One region of the Caballeronia sp. LjRoot29 genome, then DNA from elsewhere that is predicted to be linked to it. Evidence: riboswitches for the same ligand, from Rfam matches in the RefSeq annotation. Region 1 holds a riboswitch; the other holds the start of a gene.

Region 1 (3,413 bases):
GCGTTTCGCCGGGCGCGGTCAGCCAGCAGATCAAGCTTTTGGAAGATTCATTGGGCATGCGGCTGCTGGCAAAAGAAGGCAAGCGCCTTCGCCTGACGGCCGCAGGCGTGCGTTATCACGAGACCTGCGCAGCGGCGTTCGAAAGCCTGCGCGTGGCCGGCGCCGAGATTGAACGTGTCAGGAACAGGCGCAGCCTCAGCGTGAGCGCGTTGCCCTCGCTGTTGTCGAAGTGGCTGGCACCGCGCATCTACGAGTGGCAAAACACGCATCCGGAACTGGATGTGTATCTGGACGGCACGCATTCGGAGCCGTCGCCCGATGGCCCCGAGATCGACTTCCGCATTACCTACGGCGAGCGGATGAATCATGCGGGCACGACGGTCGAACTCTTTCGTGACAGTGTCGTGCCTGTGTGCAGCCCGCGGTTGCTTGGTACCACCAAACCGCTCGTCAAGCTGGACCAGATCCTCGCTTATCCGTTGCTATCGATAGACTGGTTTCCCAAATTCTCCTCGCCGCCATCGTGGAGCGAATGGTTTGCAACGCACGGCATTGAGTGTCCCGAGGACGTGCGCAGCAATCGCCTGGTGTTCTCGTTGTCGGGACTTGCGATACAAGCTGCCATTGAAGGCCATGGGTTCGTGCTGGCGCAGACATCGATGATCGTCGATGACCTCAGCGCAGGCCGCCTCGTGTTGCCGTTTCCGGTCGGCGTTGCGCTGCCCTCGCCTTATTTCCTGACGTGGCAAGCGAGCAGTTTCGACCAGCCGCACTGCCGCGCTTTTCATCGATGGATTCTCACGCAGAGCCGCGAACAGCAAGCGCTCAACGACCGGATGCTTGGCGCCGGGTAAGCGCTCGCTGACACAAATAGAAGCGCGCTCAACTCATGTAGCCAAGATGCTCGGCCAGGATCACCGAGCCGATAACAACCAGAACCACCCCGCCCGCAATTTCCGCTCGCTGCCCAACAGCCTTGCCGAGAAAACGTCCGACCATCACGCCCAAGGTCACCATGATCAGCGTCGCGAGTCCGATGGTCGCAGCCGTCGAGAGAATATTCACATCGATGAAAGCGAGTCCCGCACCCACTGCCATTGCGTCGATACTCGTCGCGAATCCGGTGATCGCCAGCAGCCAGAAACTGTGGCTATCGGGCTTCTCGACTTCCGGCGTGGGCGTGCGCAGACCCGCGCGGATCATGCGTACGCCGAGCACGAGCAGCAAGCCAAACGCAATCCAGTGATCCCACGAGGCCACATACGGCGCAGCGGCCTTGCCGAGCGCCCAGCCGACCAGCGGCGTGATGGCTTCAATCACGCCAAAGATCAGGCCGGTGCGAAGCGCTTCGCGCATCCGCGGACGATGTAGCGTGGCGCCCTTGCCGACTGCAGCGGCGAAGGCGTCCGTCGACATGGCGAAGGCGAGCAGGAGAGTAGAAGCGATATTCATGGAGAGGTGGAGTTGTCGTTAAGGCGTTCAGGTCGGGCGAGAACATGCGATGCAGCGGTGAGCCCGACCGGTCTCTCCGATGCATCGATGGTCTTGCCAACCAAAAGCTGAACGGTTGCTCATGCCACGGTTCGATCGAACCAAGCGTGTTGACATGAGCGCTTCCAGTAAATGGAAGCCGGCTACTCCCCAAAGACGGACGGAGACTATCACGATTGAAATGAAATCGTAATCTTTCCCCGGCGGCGCGAAGGGACTCTTCCTGACTGCGTGAAACGAAAACGAAAGCAAGAACGAAAGTTCGAGCCGATACAATGCGGCCAGCCCGTCAGACGTGACTAACCTCCCGATCCAATCTGCCGCACGATGCCGAACCCGAACTCCATGCCGTCGTCTGACCGTGCGTGCCCAGCGCAGCACGGCGCCCCGTGCTGCTCGTGCATGACGGGCCGTCCGCGATGAAAGCTGACGCGCCGCTCGCCACGGTTCTGAGGAAGCGTCGCATCCGGTCGCGCTGGACTGCGGTCGGCATGGCGAGCACGCTGTCGCACCATCCGTTGCTTGCGGGCGTAGCCGGCACCGTGGCCGCGGTATTGATGGCGAGCGTGTCGCTCGTTACGTTGTATCAGGGGCGCCAGGGCGTGCTCGACCACGCCCACGATACATCGGCGAATCTCGTCGCCATTATCAGCAGCGACCTCGCCCGCAATGTCGAAATCTACAATCTGTCGCTCAACGCAATGGTCGAAGGCGCGGAAAATCCGGCCATGATGGGACTTCCGCCCGCCTTGCGCCGGCAGATCCTCTTCGACCGGGCGACCTCCGCTGCCTACATCACTGGCGCCTACGTGCTCGACGCGCACGGCAAGGTCACGGCAGTAAGCAAGGACATCCCTCTCTCGCCGGGCTCGTTCGCCGACCGCGAATATTTCTACGCGCAGCAGCGCAGCCCCTCGACCGGCCTGTTTTTCTCGCATCCGTTTGCGTCGCGTTTGCGCGGGACGCCGACCATCGGCATGAGCCGGCGGATCAACGCACTCGACGGCTCGTTCGCCGGCATCGCGCTGCTTGCTTTGAACGTCGCGTATTTCGACTCGTTGCTGGACAAGCTCAACGTAGGCGCCCAAGGATCGATCTTCATCGTCCATCAGGACGGCACAATGATCGCCCGCAAGCCTTTTCGCCACGACGTGATCGGGCGCAACGTCGCCGTTTCGCCCACTTTTTCGCGCATGACGAACGCCGCGTCGGGGTCGTACGCGGCGACCTCTCCCGTCGATGGCGTGCGCCGCCTTTACACGTTCTCGCATGTGCCGGGGACACCGTTCATCGCCGCCGTGGCCCCTGCTGAGGACGAAGTACTGGCGCCGTGGCGCGAACGCAGCCGGATCGTCGGCGCGTTGACATTGCTGTCGGGCTTGAGTTTCGTCGCGGTGTCGTGGCTGCTTGCGCTGTCGCTGCGCGAACGCGCCCGCGCGCAGGAGGAGCTCGTCCGGCTGGCCGGCACCGACGCGCTCACCGGCCTGCCGAACCGGCGCGCCTTCGACGAACGCATGGACGACGAATGGCGCCGTGGGCGCCGCGCGGGTACGCCGTTGTCGGTGTTGTTCATCGACGTGGATTATTTCAAGGCCTACAACGACACCTACGGCCACGCGCTCCGCGACCACGCGCTCGCCACGGTGGCGCACAGCATTGCCACGACCGTGCGCCGTCCGGGCGATATCCCCGCGCGCTACGGCGGCGAAGAATTCGTCGTGCTGCTGTCCGATACACCCCTGGAAGGCGCGCAGCATATTGCCGAAACGATCCGGCAGCATGTGCTGGCCTGCGCAATTCCTCATCGGGCGAGCGCGCTTGGGGTGGTGACCGTGAGCATAGGCTGCGCGACGGCGTCGCCGCCGGGTCTCGCCGGCGTGTACGGGTTGCTCGGCACCGCCGACCAGCAGCTCTACAAAGCG
Region 2 (3,413 bases), on a different contig from region 1:
CCTTCTTCGCATCGACCACGTCTTGTGGCTTCGGCGACAACGCGATCTGGCATTCACCCGCCTTGATCTTCTGTGCGCGCACAGAAGAGTCGGGCGTGATGGCGTAGATCAGCCGATCCACTTTAGGCTTCGGGCCCCAATACGTCGGATTGACGTCATATCGGATCACGGCGTCTTTCGTATAGCTTTTCAGCACGAATGGACCCGTGCCAATCGGCTTCGCGTTCAGGTCGGTTTCGTGGCCGGCCTTGAGCAGCTTGTCGGCGTATTCGGCCGAATAAATCGATGCAAAACCCATGGTGAGGATTGGCACGAAGGTCGCGTTCGGCGTGTTGAGCTCGAACTTGACGGTGTTGTCATCGACCTTGGAAACGGACTTGATCAGCTTGACGAGACCCATCGACTGCGCGTGCGGAAAACCGCTCGCACCGGCTACTTTGTGCCACGGGTTGCTGTCGGAGAGCATGCGGTCAAACGAGAACACGACGTCATCGGCATTCAGTTTCCTCGATGGCGTGAAGTAGTCCGTCGTCTGGAACGCCACGTTCGGTCGCAGGTGAAACGTGTAGATCAGGCCGTCGGCGCTCACGTCCCACTTTTCGGCGAGCGCGGGCGTGACCTTTTTCGCGACTTCATCGTAGGAGACGAGCGTGTTGAAAATCACATCCGCCGACGCGTTGGTCGTCACCAGCGAATTGAATTGCACGACGTCGAAGCCATCCGGGCTCGACTCGGTGCACACAGTGAGCGGTTTCGCGATCGCGAGCACCGGCACGATGGCCAATACAGCGGTTGCGAGCATTCTGAAGCGCATGGGATCTCCCGTTACGGACGTGGCGGTCAGTGTTAGTCAGTCAGATGTTTCTTATTACGGTAGTTGCAACTTATTGTACGGTGAGCTTCGTCGATGCGTCAGCGCAACGAAAGAGCATCCAAAAAGCCTCTGCGGCCGTAGCTTACTGAACCGTTATTTCCGCTACAACGACCGATTCGGGATATCCATATGGGGTTAATGACGGGATTGGTGACCGTTTTTTGAACATTCCCGAGGCCGGTTGCCTAATCCGGGGACGCACGCTAAACTCGTGGCCGTCTTTGGGGAGTAGCCTTCCTTCCGCAATGGGAGGAGGACGCGTCAACATACTCGGCTTGCTAGCCGTGGCGCGTTCGACCGGTCAGGTTTGGCGAGACCATGGGTGCATCTTGTCGTTCACGGTCGGACGGCGCGGGATTGCATCCTGGTTTGCTGACGTCCGACCGTGAAATTATCGTGTCTCCAAAACAAAAACACCTCAGGCCTGCCCCAGGTCACCTCTCGCGTTCGCCGGTTTCTCTGCCGTTGTTCTGCCCTTCTCATTGCGTCGCCTGCTCGCCGGCTTCATCGCGAGGTGCCGCATGACGATGCTTTTCCTGCAACTTGCGCTGATGCTCGTGGTGATCCTCGCGGCATCGGAACTCTTCACCAACGCGCTCGAACATCTCGGCGAAAAACTCGGCATCTCCGAAGGGGTGACCGGATCGCTGTTCGCGGCTATCGGCACGGCGCTCCCGGAAACCACGGTGCCGATCATCGCATTGATGGGCGGCACCGCCAGTCGCGCGGTGAACGAGGAAATCGGCGTCGGCGCGATCCTCGGCGCACCGCTGATGCTCGCGACACTGTCGACCTGCCTGATGGCTATCGCGGTGCTCAAGACGCGTGGGCTCAAGGGGGTCGTCGCGCCGGAACATAGCGGCTTCACCCGCGATCTCAACTTCTTCCTGTGTGCGTTCCTGATCGCGGCGGGCGCTATGTTCGTGCCGCATCACGCGTGGCAAGTGCGAGCGCTGTTCGCCGTGGGGCTGGTCGGCGTGTATGTCACCTATGTGGTGTCGACGTTCCGAGCATCCGCGAGTCTTGTCGAGAAGGGCCATGGCACGGAAGCTCCCGAACGGCTGCTAATCTCGCGCGTTGGCTTGCCGACCTCGCTTTCCACCATCGTATTGCAGATGATTCTGGGCGTGGTGCTGTTGGTTGGCGGTGCGAAGGGGTTTATCGCCGGCGTGGAAGGGGTGTCGCAAGTGCTGGGGATATCGGCGCTGCTGCTGTCGCTGATCATCATCCCGATCGCCACCGAGCTGCCCGAGAAGGTCAACAGCATTATCTGGGCGCGGCGCGGCAAGGATACGCTGGCGTTCGGCAACATCACTGGAGCGATGGTGTTCCAGGGCACGCTGCTGCCGGGTATCGGCATCATGTTGACACCGTGGGAGCCGCGCGTGGAAGTGATGACGGGCGTTTTCATCACGCTCGCGGCGGCCGCGTGGCTGCGCTTCAACGCGAAGAAGGGCGGGATCGTGCTGTGGGCGCTGCTCGTGAACGGCGGGCTTTATGCGCTGTATCTGGGGCTGACGCTCGGGCGTTAGCCCATAAGAAAACACCCCGGAAGCACGCAGTGCGCCGGGGTGTTGAAAACAGCCAAAGCGCGAAGCGCGTGGTTTTTGTTGTTGTCTTTGTCGAGCCGGTGAGACGGAGTAACCCCGCCTCGGTGATGCTCCCCCGGTCAGAACTTCGCGGCCTGATGGTATTTGCCGGCCGCCTGAACCCTCTTCATCGCGGAACTGTACTCAATCTGCAATTCCGATTGCGTTGTCTTTGCATCGACGGCAATGGCGGCATCGATTGCCTGGATCCGGTTGATCACTTCCATTGCCGCGGCGTCTTGCTCCGGCGTCAATTCCATGAAAAGCGGAGTCCGCTCTTCAGTCAGGCGCGCGGCTTTCTGCCAGTCGGCCATGGCCGCTGCGTGCTGGATCGCGAGCGTCAACTTGAGCAGGCGGTCTATCAGGCTGTTCTGTTCCATGTCGATTTATCCTTAGCGGACCTTAGAAGCTTAGCTGCTCGCTCCGGTTGCGAGTGCACCCGCGCTGTTGGCGCCGCCGAACAATTGCGTCAGGTACTGTGAGTTGTTGTTCATCGTGGCCATCAACGTATTGAGTGCCGTGAACTGCGCCTGATACTGGCTCGTCAGCTGTGCCGTGTAGGTGGCCAGCGTGGCTTGTTGCGACGTGATGCTCTTGAGGTCGGTATTCACCGCACTCTGGCTGTTCGCAATCAAGCCGCCTGGGCTCAGGAACGAGTTCAGGCTGCTCGTCATCTGCGCTGCGATGCCGGTCTTCGAATTGAATAGATTTGCAACCCCCGACGGGTTGCTCTGGAGCGCAGCGGCGAGCTTCGTGGGATCGACCACCAGTGAGCCGGCCGGCTGCGTCGCGGTGGCTTGTCCCTGCAGCGAGATGCCAAGCGCACCCAGCGAGATTGTTGAGCTGCCGTTCTTTACACCACTGCCGACAATAGCCGCCAGCGTGTTCTGGATAGTGGCAAGCATCGGGTTGGACGACAAGATGCCGCCTTGCGTACTCGCTGCCTGCGA

What was found. A riboswitch is a leader RNA that binds a small molecule or an ion and turns the genes downstream of it on or off. The one in region 1 is predicted to bind manganese.
Region 2: it holds a riboswitch for manganese, as region 1 does, so the genes downstream of both, ACSQ83_RS24735 (sodium:calcium antiporter) here and mntP (manganese efflux pump MntP) in region 1, are expected to answer to the same signal.

What each region holds. Positions count from the first base shown of each region.
Region 1 is NZ_CAXUPU020000002.1:305,568-308,980, forward strand. Features, by position in the region: gene ACSQ83_RS03515 (LysR substrate-binding domain-containing protein) at 1-854, shown strand, start outside; gene mntP (manganese efflux pump MntP) at 883-1,452, opposite strand; yybP-ykoY riboswitch at 1,476-1,655, opposite strand; gene ACSQ83_RS03525 (sensor domain-containing diguanylate cyclase) at 1,857-3,413, shown strand, end outside.
Region 2 is NZ_CAXUPU020000026.1:64,454-67,866, reverse strand. Features, by position in the region: gene ACSQ83_RS24740 (ABC transporter substrate-binding protein) at 1-814, opposite strand, end outside; yybP-ykoY riboswitch at 1,082-1,259, shown strand; gene ACSQ83_RS24735 (sodium:calcium antiporter) at 1,396-2,406, shown strand; gene fliT (flagellar protein FliT) at 2,544-2,843, opposite strand; gene fliD (flagellar filament capping protein FliD) at 2,874-3,413, opposite strand, start outside.